2 regions of the Bacillus paranthracis genome follow, and region 1 is predicted to be linked to the other one. Evidence: riboswitches for the same ligand, from Rfam matches in the RefSeq annotation. Region 1 holds a riboswitch; the other holds the start of a gene.
The links. A riboswitch is a leader RNA that binds a small molecule or an ion and turns the genes downstream of it on or off. The one in region 1 is predicted to bind S-adenosylmethionine.

Region 1 (7,705 bases):
CGCAATCGCTACCACTTTGACTTCTTCTGGTAAAACGAATACATCTAATTCATCAGCTAAATACGGACGGGCTGATAACCCACCGCCTACTTTTATATGAAAACCAACTTTTTTCTCACCATCTATCTCTTTCGTTGCAGGTGTAAATGCAACACAGTTAATCTCTGCGTTTGCTGAATTATAAATGTTAGAACTAATAGACATTTTGAATTTACGTGGTAAGTTAGAAAACTCTTCATTATGTTGGAAATAATCATATACCTCTTTTACAATACCAGTGGTATCAAATAGTTCATTTGCATCAATGCCAGCAAGTGGATTCCCTGTAATATTACGCGTTATATCACCACACGCCCCAGCTGAAGATAACCCAACTCTTGCTAATCTTTTAAAAATATCTGGAATTTGATGAATTTCTAACCAATGAAACTGAATCGCCTGTCTTGTCGTAATATCTATTACGTCACGTCCATAATCCTCAGCGATAGAAGCAAGCACTTCTGCCTGTGCATTCGTAATAATGCCAGAAGGAATATTTACACGCATCATAAAATAACCAGCTTCTTTCGGTCTTTGCAAATACAACCCTGCCCATTTGAATGCGTCCCACTCTTCTTTCGGAATAGATTCGAAGCCATTCTCTGCATAGTAAGGAATATCATTAAAGATTTCCAATCCATCTTTTTTTAATTTATTTTTCTCAGTTTGATTTAATTTTTCATTGTTAGCCCATACTTTTTCATAACTCATTTTTTATCCCCCTATATAAAACTACGCTCTTGTAAGTACTTCACGATTTGTTCTGCACATTCTTCAATAGAATACTTGTGCGTTTGTACAATTAATTCCGCTTTCTCTGGTTCCTCATACGGTGAATCGATACCTGTAAAGTCTTTAATATCACCTTTTCTTGCTTTTTTATAAAGCCCTTTCGGATCACGTTTCTCACACTCTTCAATTGGACATTTTACAAACACTTCTATAAATTCATCTGCAGCTAATAGATCTCTAACTTGTTTTCGGTCTACTCGAAACGGTGAAATAAACGCTGTAAGAACAACAGTCCCTTGATCTACAAATAGCTTCGCCACTTCGCCAATCCGTCTTATATTTTCCATACGATCACTTTCAGAAAAACCTAAGTCTTTATTTAAACCGTGGCGTATATTATCTCCATCAAGTACATAGTTTCCAATATTCTTTTCAAATAGTTTACGAGCAACCGCGTTCGCTACTGTAGATTTACCCGAAGCTGATAAACCAGTAAACCAAATTACAAAACTATGATGCCCATTCTTCACTCTTCTCTCATCTTTTGAAACAGAAGTTGTATGCCAAGTAATATTCGTATCCATTTCATTCTCTCCCTATTCTGTTACTACTTCTTTTTTCAAACCTTTAATTAGTACCTCTACTACCTCTTTACGACTAAATGTACTTGGCGGAATCTCACCGTTTCTTAATAGTTCTCTTACTTTCGTACCCGATAAAATAACATGATCTTCTTTTCCGTGCGGGCATGTTTTCGTCGAAGCCATCGCTTCACATTTCGTACAGTAAAAACTATGTTCAAAAAATAACGGTGTAATCCCTAACTCTTCCACTGTAAAGTTTGTAAAAATTTCTTGTGCTTCATAAGTTCCGTAATAATCTCCTACCCCAGCATGATCGCGCCCTACGATAAAGTGGGTACATCCAAAATTCTTTCTAACTAATGCATGGAATATTGCTTCCCTCGGTCCTGCGTAACGCATTGCCGCAGGAAATACACTTAAAAAGACACGATCTTTCGGATAATAGTTTTGAAGTAATACTTCATAGCTTTCCATCCTTACATCAGCTGGAATATCATCCGACTTCGTTTCCCCAACGAGCGGATTTAAAAAGAGTCCATCTACAATTTCAAGAGCAGATTTTTGAATATATTCATGGGCACGATGCACCGGGTTCCTCGTTTGAAATCCTACTACTGTTTTCCAACCACGTTTTTTAAATTCTTCTCTCGTTTCAATTGGGTCTAAATGATAAGAAGGAAACGGATTATTTTCAAAGCGTTTCGTCAGTACAATAGCTCCTCCGACGTAAACGTTCGGTCTTTCGTATAATTTTTTCACTCCAGGATGAGCCTCATCCGTCGTTTTATACACTAGTAACGCTTCTTTTTCCTTATCAGGCACAAAAATATCTTCTATTTGAATGACACCATATACATTTCCACCGTTAACAAGTTTTACTTCCTCTCCAACTTTTAGCGTCTCTGCTACTTCTTCTGTTACTGGTAATGTAATGGGTATACTCCAAACGCTCCCATTAGCTAAACGAAGCGTTTCTACAACCGAATCATAATCTTTCTTTCCTAAAAAACCAGTAAGCGGGCTATATCCCCCTGTCGCTAATAGTTCTAAATCACTTAACGCAATGTTATCTAGCCCAATTTCTTTTTCAATTTGTAATACGTCATATGTCTCGTCTACACGGTTTACTAATTCGTTTACTGTACTCATGTTCTATATCCCCTCTTAGTTTTATTTCAAGATTCATCTTATTGATAATGAAGACCACATTCAGTTTTCACTTTCCCAGCCCATCTACCATCTCTTGAATCGCCACCCTCTCCTACAGGCAACGTACACTTCTCACACCCAATACTTGGATATCCAATATCATGTAATGGGTTATACGGCAAGCTATGCTTGTATACATATCGCCATACCTCTTTCCACGTCCAATGAATGAGCGGACAAACTTTAATAGATTGAAAGCGATGATCTTGATTTATAAACTTTGTATGCTTACGCGTTTCTGATTGTTCCCTCCTCAACCCCGATATCCACGCTTTTTCATTCGCTAATGATTCTTCTAATGGTAAAATTTTCCTAATATTACAACAAAGGTTAGGATTGCTTTCCCATAGCTTGTTACCATGCAAGTTGGCTTGTTCATCAAGTGTAAGTTTTGGCTGTTTTTCTATAATATTTAATGAAGGAAATCGTTCCCGCACTTTTTGAATTAATTCATACGTTTCTTGAAAATGTACGTTAGTATCTAAAAAAACAACTTTAGCAGATGGATTTACTTGGTTAATAAGATGCAGCAGTACCATCCCTTCCACTCCGAAGCTACATGCGTATACAATTTCACTTTTATATTCTTTATAAGCCCAACTTAATGCAGATAACGCGCCTTTCGTTTCATCTTCTTCTGAAAATGAAACATCATTTTCTTCCCACGTTTCATACGTCAACATGTTTTTTCCCCCTGTAAAAGCAAAAAGACGGTTTTAACCTAATAAAATAGGTTAAAACCGCCTCTAGTTTTTCTAGTCAGCGCTTTTTACTTTAAACGTACTTTTTCACTTCTCTCTAATTGAATGACTTTTCCATCTTGCACAACAATTGTAATTGAACCATATTTCATATCAGCAAGCATCGCTTCAATTTTCTCAGATACTTCCTCAAAATGTTCCCGTACACTCACGCGAACAGCCCCCCTTTTTATTCATAAAAAAAATCTTTCCCATTTCGAAAAGACTGTTCGGTAATATATTTTACCTTATCTTTCAAAATGGATTCCATTTTGCTGGATTTAGCACCTTGCTTTCTATAAGCAGGTTGCCGAGCTTCGCCGGGCCAGTTCCCTCCGCTTCTCTTGATAAGCTTTGTATTTGTATTTTATCATAATTCTGATTTTTTTCAATCCTAGTTTTCCGATATATTTTAATTATTTTATTTTACAAAAAAGGAATTGCCCATCCGAACAACTCCTTTTTCCTCATTTAAACAAGTTCTTTAATACGTATGCGATCGTTCCCAATAATATTTTCATATGTTTCGCGCTCTACAACAATTTGTGATGTACCGCCTTTCACGAAGACGACAGCTGGTCTACGAATCCGATTATAATTATTCGCCATCGAGTACCCGTATGCCCCTGTACAAGAAATCGCTAGTAAATCGGCAGAGGCAACTTTCGGTAAAGTAATATCCCAAATTAACATATCTCCACTCTCACAGCATTTCCCTGCAATCGAAACAACTTCCTCGTTCTCATCATTCCCTCGATTCGCTAACATCGCTTCATAACGAGCGTTATATAAAGCAGGTCTTAAATTATCAGTCATCCCACCATCCACTGATACATATTTCCGAATACCCGGAATGTCCTTCACAGATCCGACTGTATAAAGTGTCGTTCCAGCATCACCTACAATGCTACGACCTGGTTCAACCCATATTTCCGGTAGTGGATATTCACATACTGTAAATTGTTCTCTCACCGCACTTGTTACAGCTCGCACATATGTCTCAAGAGTTAATGGTGTATCTGATTCTGTATAGCGTATTCCGAATCCTCCGCCCACATTTAGCACTTTTACTACATAGTTTGTTCGCTCTCTCAATTCTTCTAAAAATTGATGAAGAACTTCAATCGCTCGCACAAAGCCAGCCGTTTCAAATATTTGTGATCCGATATGTGAATGAATTCCTAACACGTTATAATTTGATTTTTGTAAAGCAAGCTCAATTGCCTGCATCGCTTGACCATTTGACACGCCAAATCCAAATTTTGAATCATCTTGACCTGTTGTAATATATTCATGTGTGTGCGCCTCTACTCCGGGCGTTACACGAATTAATATGTTCACAAATTTCCCATGTTGCACTGCTAAATCATGCAAAATTTCTAATTCTAAGAAGTTATCTACGACAAAACAACCAATATTCGCCTGAAGAGCCATCACAATTTCTTCATCTGTTTTGTTATTGCCATGAAAATGAATGCGCGATGCAGGAAATCCTGCTTGTAGTGCAGTATATAATTCTCCTCCAGAAACAACATCTAATGACATATTCTCTTCACGAGCTACTCGGCACATCTCCATGCACAAGAACGCCTTGCTTGCATATGCTACTTGATAAGAGAACCCACTTTCTTTAAAAGCACGATGAAACGCGCGGCACTTTCCTCGAATTGACTCTTCATCGTATACATAAAGTGGTGTTCCATATTGTTTTGCTAGCTGCGTCGTGTCGCACCCTCCAATTTCTAAGTGTCCTTGCCCATTGATTCGGCTTGTGCCGTGTAAATACATTTGAATTCCTCCCTTATTTCCTCTAAAACTCATAACCCCAATCTTCTATTCATTGCAGCACGCTTTTAGATAGACAAAAAACGCGCGGAACAATGTTCACACGCGTTTCTTATTAGGAAAAATATATATTGAAAAAATAAACGAGTTGTTATCTCCTCAAAATAAGAAACCGCATCAACATCTCCAAATAGCTCTCCATAAAATAAATCTTATGACAGTACTACATTTATTCAATGCAGTCCCAATATATGAATAAGATGGTTATTCTTATATTTCGGCAATAGTCCCTTTCAACCTATGATCACAGATTCCATTAAATCTCCCATAGCTTACTCTTTCCTATCGCGGCCTCTACCTTTGAGAGTAGATGAGGTAAGTCTATTTAATTTTCAAACATCTAATTGTTGCTATTAACAATACCAAAGGACCATTTTATTTGTCAAACAATTTTTTATATTGCTTTTTGACAGTTTAGTTTCGTATCGTTTGGTAAGCGCTTTACTGAAACCTTTGTCACTTCCCATTCACCTTCTTCGTTATTAAATGTAATCGTTACCTTCTCAAATGGTGGCGCAATTTTCCCTGCAACACGTTCATACTTAGTCACTTCAATACTCGCTTGAAATAAATATGTACCGCTATACACTTTTTTTAAACTAATAATTTTCGGGCATTGATAAGGCTTCAAGCTCCCATATTGTTTTTCGATTGCTTTATTTATTTTCGGAAATAACACAGAATAAAGGGCATCTTCCATAAGAGGTGCATCATACTCTGCTACCGACACACTTGGTGAAGCAAAAAGTATAACACTACTGCATACTATAAAATATAATAATTTTCGCATTATAACCTCCGTATTGTTACACGATTCTTTCCGCGCACGATAATAATCATACATAGAAACTCCATTTTATTGTCTCCTACTGCCCTTTTTCTACTCAATTGTTATAAAAAAGTCCACAACTCTCTTTTATTTTCGTATAATGATACTCATAGTATAATAAACATAATAATAAAGGACTGTTCGTATATATAAAATGAGGCGCTAATCAAATAGGCCCACAAGAACCGTCATGCTTTTTAGGAGAGGAGTATATTATGCTACAACGTCTGTTTCCAAAACTGCGATTCGCACTCGTTGCAGTCGTTTTATTATGGATAAAAACATATATTGTGTACAAGCTAGCGTTTGATATTAAAATTGATAATTTCTTTGAAGAATTTATGCTTTTTATGAATCCACTAGCTGCGTTACTTTTATTTTTCGGTTTTGCATTATTTGCATCTAAACACCGAAATCGCATTATAGTTGGAATTAGTTTTATACTGTCATTCATTTTATTTGGAAATGCAATGTTTTATGGGTTTTATAACGATTTCGTTACGTTCCCAGTATTATTTCAAACAAATAATATGGCTGACTTAGGGACGAGTATAAAAGAACTCTTTACGTATAAAACATTACTGTTATTCGCAGATGCGATCATCTTAATGTTTCTTTCGCGTAAATTCCCATCATTTTGCGACAAAACGCCGCTTTCTCGCTCTGAGAAGAGAACTTTCTTTAGCGGTGTAACAGCTCTATTAGCACTACAAATTGTTGTTTCTGTTATTTATAAACCACAAATGTTCTCACGCTCATTCGATCGTCAAACTGTCGTGAAAAATTTAGGTTTATACACATATCATCTATTTGATATTACACTGCAATCAAAATCTTCAGCTGAACGTGTATTTGCAAGTGGGGACGGGTTCTCTGAAATTAAAAACTATACAGACTCAAAAGATAAGCAAGTTGATAAGAACTTATTTGGATCTGCAAAAGGTAAAAATGTCATTTTGATTTCAATGGAATCTACACAAAGTTTTGTTATTAATAAAAAAATAAATGGAAAAGAAATTACTCCATTTTTAAACGAATTTATTAAAGATAGTTTTTATTTCGATAACTTTTATCATCAAACAGGACAAGGTAAAACTTCTGATGCTGAATTTATCGTTGAAAATTCACTTTATCCGTTAGACCGCGGTTCTGTATTCTTTACTCACGCAACAAATGAATATACAGCTACACCAGAACAATTAAAGAAATACGGATATTCTTCTGCTGTCTTCCATTCAAATGATAAAGCGTTTTGGAATCGTGATGTAATGTATCCTGCACTTGGATATGATCGTTACTTTAATTTAAATGATTACGTAGGCACAGAACAAATGTCAGTCGGTTGGGGATTAAAGGATAAGGAGTTCTTTGAACAATCTATTCCAAAGTTAAAATCCTTACCACAGCCGTTCTATACAAAATTCATTACTTTAACAAATCATTTTCCATTTCTTCTAAATCCAGAAGATCAATATGTTGATGAGTTTAATTCGGAAAGTGGCGTTGTAAACCGTTACTTCCCAACCGTTCGTTATACGGATGAAGCTCTTAAACAATTTATTAAACAATTAAAAGCAGAAGGACTGTATGACAACTCTGTTATTGTCATTTACGGAGATCATTACGGTATTTCTGAAAACCATAACGCAGCTATGGCTCAGTTCCTTGGGAAAGACGCTATTACACCATTTGATTCTATGCAATTACAACGCGTCCCTCTCATTATT
Region 2 (7,705 bases), 630 kb from region 1:
CAAATGTAAAATATAGCGCTATCCTCTTCTGGAGGATAGCGCTTTTTTAAAATGTTCATATCAATAAAAGTTTCCCCTTATAAAACTTTTATTGATAAACATATTTTTTCTTTCTTTTCTGTACCACTTCATACTATAATTTAGTATGTAACTATTATAAGAGAGGTATAAAATATGGAACGAGAAAAAAAGCAAGAATATGCTTTATTTACCGCGTGGGGAGCTTCTTTTATTGCGACACTAGGAAGTCTGTACTTTTCCGAAATCATGAAATTTGAACCTTGTGTCCTTTGTTGGTATCAACGTATTTTCATGTATCCATTCGTTTTATGGCTCGGTATCGCTGTAGTAAAAAAAGATTATCGCATCGCAAGTTATTCTTTACCGATCGCAAGTATTGGTGCTTGTATTTCTTTATATCACTATGCAATTCAAAAAGTCGCAGCATTTTCAGCTGCAGGGGCAGCTTGCGGCCGTGTACCATGTACGGGAGAATACATAAACTGGTTCGGCTTTGTGACAATCCCGTTTTTAGCACTTATCGGCTTTATTACAATCGCTGTTTGTAGCTTTATTGTCATCAAAAACAAATAAGGAGATGAAAGAATGAAAAAAATGCTTATATTTGGCGGTATTATTATCGTCTTATTTGCGGCAATCTTTGCTGTAACACAAATGGAAAAGAAAAGCGCATCAACAGATGAAAAAGGTTACTACTCAAATAAAATTTCTCTTGAGGATCTCAATAAAAATATAGAAGATAAAAAAGAACAAACGATTTACTTTTATCAAACCTCTTGTGTTCATTGTCAAAAGGTCTCTCCTACTGTTGTACCTTTAGCAAAAGATTTAAATGTTGATATGAAAGTAATTGATATTGAAAATTTAAACGAGCCTTGGGATAAATACAATATCCAAGGAACACCAACAATTATTCATTTTAAAGATGGTAAAGAAGTAAGCCGTATTAGCGGCGAACAATCAAAAGAAAAGTTCAAAGAATGGTTTGAACAAACGAAAAAATAACGAGAAAAGGAAACTCCTTCTACACATGAAATGGACGTAAAATTCCAAACTAATGTATAAGGAGGGGGTTTTATGCCAGAAGTAAAATGTTCTGTTTCCAATTGCTCATTTTGGGGACAAGGTAACTTTTGTCAAGCAAGTGCAATCATTGTTCAACCAGATGCTGAAGAAACGGGTTCGAATACAAATGATTCGTATACAAGCGCAGTTTTAACAAACGAGACGCTAGAAAGTTCTGTAACAACAAGTGTAGAGACTTGTTGTCATACATTTAAGCCAAAATATTAAACATAAAAAGCATACGACTAATCGTATGCTTTTTTACATTCCCCTCCAAAAATCATGCATAATAAAAAAGTACAAAATAACGAGAACGGCTGTCCCGCATAACGTAATACGCCGATATATACTTTTCTCCCCTTCCCTTGCCTTAACAAACGCCCAAATAAATCCGAAGAACAATATTAAATCAACGTATGGAACATAAAACGAAAAGACGAGAAACGCATACAAATACACGATAAATAAACAGGTCGTTACTAAGAAAACTTTAAACGCAAATTCACTTTTCATAATGTAACCGCCCCCTATCTGTACTGTATTATATTCAGCAAAGTACAATAGTTGCAGTTAAACTCGAAGTAGAAATAAGCTACCGTCTATAATACGGTAGCCTATTACGGAACATTATATTTTCGTTTATATATATTACTTAAAGCTGAAGAAGGAATTTGCTCATAACGAATTTTTTCTCCTGTTTCATCCACTATATACAAATTGTTTCCTATATAATATATTCCATCTTTTCGTTTTGAGTACACTGCATACCTTTCGTTTGGCAATACCGTTTTCACTTTCGTTAGCTGTCCATTCGGTTCTTGCCAATATATATCGGCGCGATCTACTAACGTAAGCATACCAATTTGCTCTTCTTCTACTTTACGACCATTCCAGCTCACAACACGATAACCAAGCTTATTCGCTTCATATTCCGGGCTCGTATGAAACCGAGAAATGATTACTTTCGTCTGTAATTGAACTCGGTCATATAACCACTGTATATCCCTGTCATGCATACGAATACAGCCATTTGATTCCCTACTTCCAATTGTCCATTCCCGATTTGTCCCATGAATCGCATATTCATTTTTATCTAGTCCAAGCCATCTCGTACCAAGAGGGTTATTTGGTGCACCACCAGCTATTTTTTTTCGATGGTATTCTTTATTTTTATATTTAGTTATAATACAAAAATTACCTTCAGGCGTAGGTGTACGATCTCTTCCAGTTGTTACGGGGAATGTTTTTGTATAATTTCCATTTTCAAAAAAAGACAACTGGTTTGTCGTAAGATTCACTAATATTAAATGATCTGTACTAGCAAAAGCACTAACCGGTAGAATGAAAAATAATAGTATGACGAAACATAGCTTTTTCATCTATACCCCCCTAGCGCTCACTATAATAAGTGGAATTAACTTTACTTTGCTCTTATAAATGAAAACTATCCATTTACAATAACGCCCCCATTTACATGTATCATTTGTCCAGTAACATAAGATGAATCACCAGACGCTAAATATACATATGCTGGCGCTAATTCATATGGTTGTCCAGGTCTTTGCATTGGAACATTGCTTCCAAACTGTGATACTTTTTTCTCATCAAAGCTCGATGGAATAAGTGGTGTCCAAATTGGTCCTGGCGCAACACCATTTACACGAATCCCTTTTTGCACTAATGACTGAGAAAGTGATCTTGTGAAAGCAACGATTGCCCCTTTCGTTGCAGAATAATCAATTAACGTTTCATTTCCTTCGTATGCAACGATAGACGCGGTATTTATAATGACATCCCCTTGCTTTAAATGAGAAAGTGCGGCTTTCGCAACGTGAAAATAAGAAAAAATATTAATACGAAAAGTCTTTTCTAGCTGTTCTGCTGTAATATACTCTAGTCCTTGCTGCGGATATTGCTGCGCGACATTATTTACTAAAACCTGTAAACTACCTAGCTGCTGGACGGTCTCTTGAACAACATCTTTACAATGCTGTTCATCACTTAAATCACCCGGCAACAATACACACTTTACACCTTCTTTCTCAACATACTGCTTCGTCTCATTAGCATCTTCTTCCTCATCTAAATAAGCAATCGCAATATTTGCTCCCTCTTTCGCAAAAGCGATGGAAACAGCTCGTCCAATCCCACTATCTCCCCCTGTAATTAATACATTCTTTCCTTTTAACTTTTCGCTACCTTTATAATTTGGATCTTCAAACTGTGGTAGAGGATTCATTAATGATTCAATACCAGGTTGTTTATTTGGATGTTGCGCTGGCATTGTTACAAAGTTTTTTTGCTGCGGCATAATTTCTTTCAACTCCTTTTTCTTATAATGTGCATAATAAAAACTGAAATTCGCACATCATATTACGATTAATATTCGAATTTAAGACACAAAATATGAATTGTTGTAAACTTTTTATGCAAAACTATTGCAAAATAGATAAAAAACGAATATTATATATAACTGTTGTGAAAATTATTCGTAAACAGAAAGGATGTTTATATGTTTAACCTTTCAAAACATAAAACTTCTATTAAAACTGAAATTATGGCAGGTATTATTACCTTCTTAACAATGGCATATATCATTGTCGTAAACCCAGTTATCCTTGGGGATGCAGGTGTTCCATTTGAACAAGCATTTACAGCAACCATTATCGCTGCTGTTGTCGGAACATTATTTATGGCGATCTTTACAAACTTACCAATCGCAATTGCACCAGGTATGGGATTAAATGCTTACTTCTCTTACTCTGTTGTAAAGGCTCATGAAGGCATGACTTTCGCAATTGCATTCTCTGCTGTATTCGTAGCAGGTATGATTTTAATTTTGTTATCATTCACATCTTTCCGTACAAAATTAATGGAAGCAATTCCTGAAAACTTAAAACATGCAATTACTGCTGGTATCGGTCTTTTCATCGCCTTTATCGGTTTACGTTTAACAGGTATCGTTACAAAAAATGAAGCAAACTTAGTTGGACTTGGTGATCTTCACTCTGCTCCAGTACTACTAGCATTAGCTGGACTTGGAATTACGATTGTTCTTATGTCTTTAAATGTAAATGGCGCACTATTTATCGGTATGTTATTAACTGGTATTATCGCTTTCTTCACGGGACAATTATCATTCTCAAACGGTGTTACATCAATGCCTGGATTACCAGAAGGAATTATCGTTTCAAATCCAATTACTGCTATATCTGACGTAATTAACTACGGATTATACGGCGTTGTATTCTCATTCTTCCTTGTTACATTATTCGATACAACAGGTACATTACTTGGCGTTGCTCAACAAGGTGGATTTATGAAAGATGGAAAACTTCCAAAAGCTGGACGAGCTCTTCTATCTGACTCATTCTCAGCAACAATCGGTTCTATGTTCGGAACAACACCATCAACAGCTTACATTGAATCTTCTGCTGGTGTTGCAGCTGGTGGTCGTACTGGTTTAACAACTGTTACAGTAGCTGTTCTATTCGCTCTAGCAGCATTCTTCGGACCATTAGTAAGTGCCGTTTCTGGTGTATCAGCTATTACTGCACCATCATTAATTATCGTTGGTAGTCTTATGATGGGTTCAGTTCGCCACATCGATTGGGACGCATTTGATGAAGCATTCCCAGCATTCTTAGTAATCTTAAGCATGCCACTTACATCAAGTATCGCAACAGGTATTGCACTTGGATTTATTTCATATCCACTTATGAAAGTGGCAAAAGGTAAATTCCGAGCTGTTCACCCACTTGTATATGTATTTGGAATTTTGTTTGCTTATCAATTGATATTCTTACCACATTAAAAACCCTCTTTCTGAGGGTTTTTTTATTTACAAAAAAACATTTGACAACCATACAGAATCATGGAATAATTCGAAATAGTTAAATATTCGATGTCTTATCAAGAGCAGGTGGAGGGATGAGCCCTACGAAGCCCGGCAACCGACCCATTTATGGGCACGGTGCTAATTCTTACAACACATTGTGTTGAAAGATAAGAGTAATATGATAAGACGTCTTTTCTATATGAAAAGGCGTTTTTTATTTTCACTCCCTCCTCTCTCTTCTTAGTTTAGGAGGGATTTTTTTATGAAAAAACTATGTTCCATCTTACTTATTTTTCTCTTATTTACATTAACAGCTTGTACAAATGAACAAGATGCTATCTCTTCACAAAAGCAACAAACTGTGAAGCAGGCAACTACAATGGTAGAAAAACAATTACAAACAGAAGTTCCAATCCAAATGAAGAAGCCATTAAAAATCGCATTAATTATGCAAATGTCCATCGGAACTTTTTCCTCTCAATATATTGAGGGCGTCAAAAAACAAGTTGAGCTATTTGGCGGCAGTGTACAAGTCTACAATTCTGATAATGATTTAGCAAAAATGGCTGCAAATTTAGATACTGCTATTAATTCAAAAGTGGATGGTATTTTAATTGATCATGGCCGTTCTGAAGCACTAAAACCCGGAGTAGAAAAAGCATTACAGGCGAACATTCCCGTAGTTGCGTTCGATAACGATCTACGCTTGCCAGGTGTGACAATTATCGATCAAGATGACTATAGTCTTGCTTGGAAATCTTTAAAAACGTTAGCGGAAGATTTGAATGGAGAAGGAAATATCGCAGTTGTATGGGTTGGCGGATTTGCTCCAATGGAACGCCGCAATGTTATCATTGATGCCTTTTATAAACGGTATCCAAATATAAAAGAAGTTGCAAGGTTCGGTACTGCTAGTAATAACACACCGCTTGATACACAAACACAAGTAGAAGCTTTACTAAAGAAATATCCGAAAAAAGGCGATTTACAAGCTATTTTCGCTTCGTGGGATGAGTTTGCTAAAGGGGCTGTTAAAGCACTTGAACAAGCTGGTCGTACAGATATAAAAGTATATGGCATTGACTTAAGTAATGAAGATTTACAACTCATGCAAAAAGAAAACTCACCTTGGACTGCTACAGCTGCAACTGACCCAGCTGAAGTAGGTAAGGTTCAAGTACGATTTTTATACAAAAAAATTGCTGGTGAACAAACGCCAGATATTTATTCACTAGAACCTTATTTAGTAAAGAAAAATAGTTTACCGAAAGAAAATATAACAATGGATCATTTATCAAAATATATAAATGGTTGGGGAGACTCAAAAGATGCATATTCCCCTTGGATGAAAAAATTAGAGAAGGAGAAAAAATGATGACGTTCTCTCTTCAAAACATTACACATTCTTATCATATCGCTACACCTGTTCTAGAAGATGTTTCTATTCATATTCAAAAAGGAAAAGTGCACGCTTTACTAGGCATGAACGGTGCCGGAAAAAGTACTTTACTAAAAATAGCAACTGGTGAAATTCAACCAGTTGCTGGCGATATAAAAATTGATAATCAGTCTGTTTCCTTTACTTCACCTCGAGATGCAAAAAAGCATGGTATTTCTTTCGTAACACAAGAAGTAGATCACGGACTTATTCCCGGATTATCTGTATTAGAAAATGTACTAATCGATCATTTAGCAATGCAAAATAAAATACTATTTTCAAAGTCCAAATTAGTCGCACTTGCTAAACAACATTTGCAAACTGTACAGGTAAATTTAAATATTTCGGAAGATGTTTCAAACTGCTCATTACATGAAAAACAATTACTCCTTATCGCAAGAGCTTTATCTAACAATACAAATTATCTTTTATTAGATGAACCTACTTCTTCTCTTGGACCAAAAGAGGTTGAAACCTTTGGGAAACTATTAAAAGATTTAACAGCAAAAGGTATTGGCATTATCTTAATTTCTCATCGTTTATCCGAGATTCGAAATTTCGCAGATGATGTAACTGTATTACACAATGGGAAGGTTTCCCTTTCTGAAGCTATTACAAAGATTACAGATCAGCAAATTGTGGAAGCAATGACTGGAAAACAACTTACACTCCCTATTAATACAGCACCAAAACGCGGGAGCAAAGAATTATTTAAAGTACAAGAGCTTCAATTACGCGAAGATCATTCTCCCCTTTCTCTTACAATACGAAAAGGAGAAACTGTTGTGGTATACGGATTAATTGGAAGCGGCAAAACAACACTTGCTGAAACGTTATTTGGTGCTCGTCATACTTATCACGCTGAAATAGATGGTCAAACAATAAAAATCAAAACACCGCGAGATGCAATTAAAGCGAAAATTGCACTTGTACCCGAAGAAAGAAGAAAACAAGGCGTGTTTCTTACAGAAAATATTATAGGTCACACAAATTTACACCAATCAGGATGGCAACGAAAACAAACCGAATTAAATAATGCCACCATGGCAATTTCTTCTTTCAGCATTTCGCCAAATGACCCAAAAGCCTTTATTCATTCACTTAGTGGTGGAAACCAACAAAAAGTCTCAATTGCAAAGTGGGATGGGTTCAAACCTAATCTATTTCTTTTGGATGAACCAACTAAAGGTGTAGACATCGCTGCAAAACAAGACATTTTTCAATTCATTCGCAGCATTACAGAAAACGGAAGTTCCGTCATTTATTTCACAGGAGAACAAGATGAAGCACTACATATCGCTGATCGCATTCTTATACTGGCGAACGGAGAATTTGTAGGTGAA

Region 2: another riboswitch for S-adenosylmethionine. It lies ahead of NLJ82_RS04110 (sugar ABC transporter substrate-binding protein); the one in region 1 lies ahead of NLJ82_RS07375 (YezD family protein).

The regions. Positions count from the first base shown of each region.
Region 1 is NZ_CP101135.1:1,442,413-1,450,117, reverse strand. Features, by position in the region: gene NLJ82_RS07395 (nitrite/sulfite reductase) at 1-750, opposite strand, end outside; gene cysC (adenylyl-sulfate kinase) at 762-1,355, opposite strand; gene sat (sulfate adenylyltransferase) at 1,368-2,504, opposite strand; gene NLJ82_RS07380 (phosphoadenylyl-sulfate reductase) at 2,543-3,247, opposite strand; gene NLJ82_RS07375 (YezD family protein) at 3,334-3,477, opposite strand; SAM riboswitch class I at 3,550-3,658, opposite strand; gene lysA (diaminopimelate decarboxylase) at 3,776-5,092, opposite strand; lysine riboswitch at 5,273-5,454, opposite strand; gene NLJ82_RS07365 (DUF3888 domain-containing protein) at 5,544-5,993, opposite strand; gene NLJ82_RS07360 (LTA synthase family protein) at 6,194-7,705, shown strand, end outside.
Region 2 is NZ_CP101135.1:810,322-818,026, reverse strand. Features, by position in the region: gene NLJ82_RS04150 (YhdB family protein) at 1-9, shown strand, start outside; gene NLJ82_RS04145 (disulfide formation protein C) at 175-594, shown strand; gene NLJ82_RS04140 (thioredoxin family protein) at 607-1,026, shown strand; gene NLJ82_RS04135 (DUF1540 domain-containing protein) at 1,099-1,314, shown strand; gene NLJ82_RS04130 (hypothetical protein) at 1,348-1,599, opposite strand; gene NLJ82_RS04125 (L,D-transpeptidase) at 1,704-2,465, opposite strand; gene NLJ82_RS04120 (SDR family oxidoreductase) at 2,531-3,397, opposite strand; gene NLJ82_RS04115 (NCS2 family permease) at 3,599-4,900, shown strand; SAM riboswitch class I at 4,993-5,098, shown strand; gene NLJ82_RS04110 (sugar ABC transporter substrate-binding protein) at 5,187-6,299, shown strand; gene NLJ82_RS04105 (sugar ABC transporter ATP-binding protein) at 6,296-7,705, shown strand, end outside.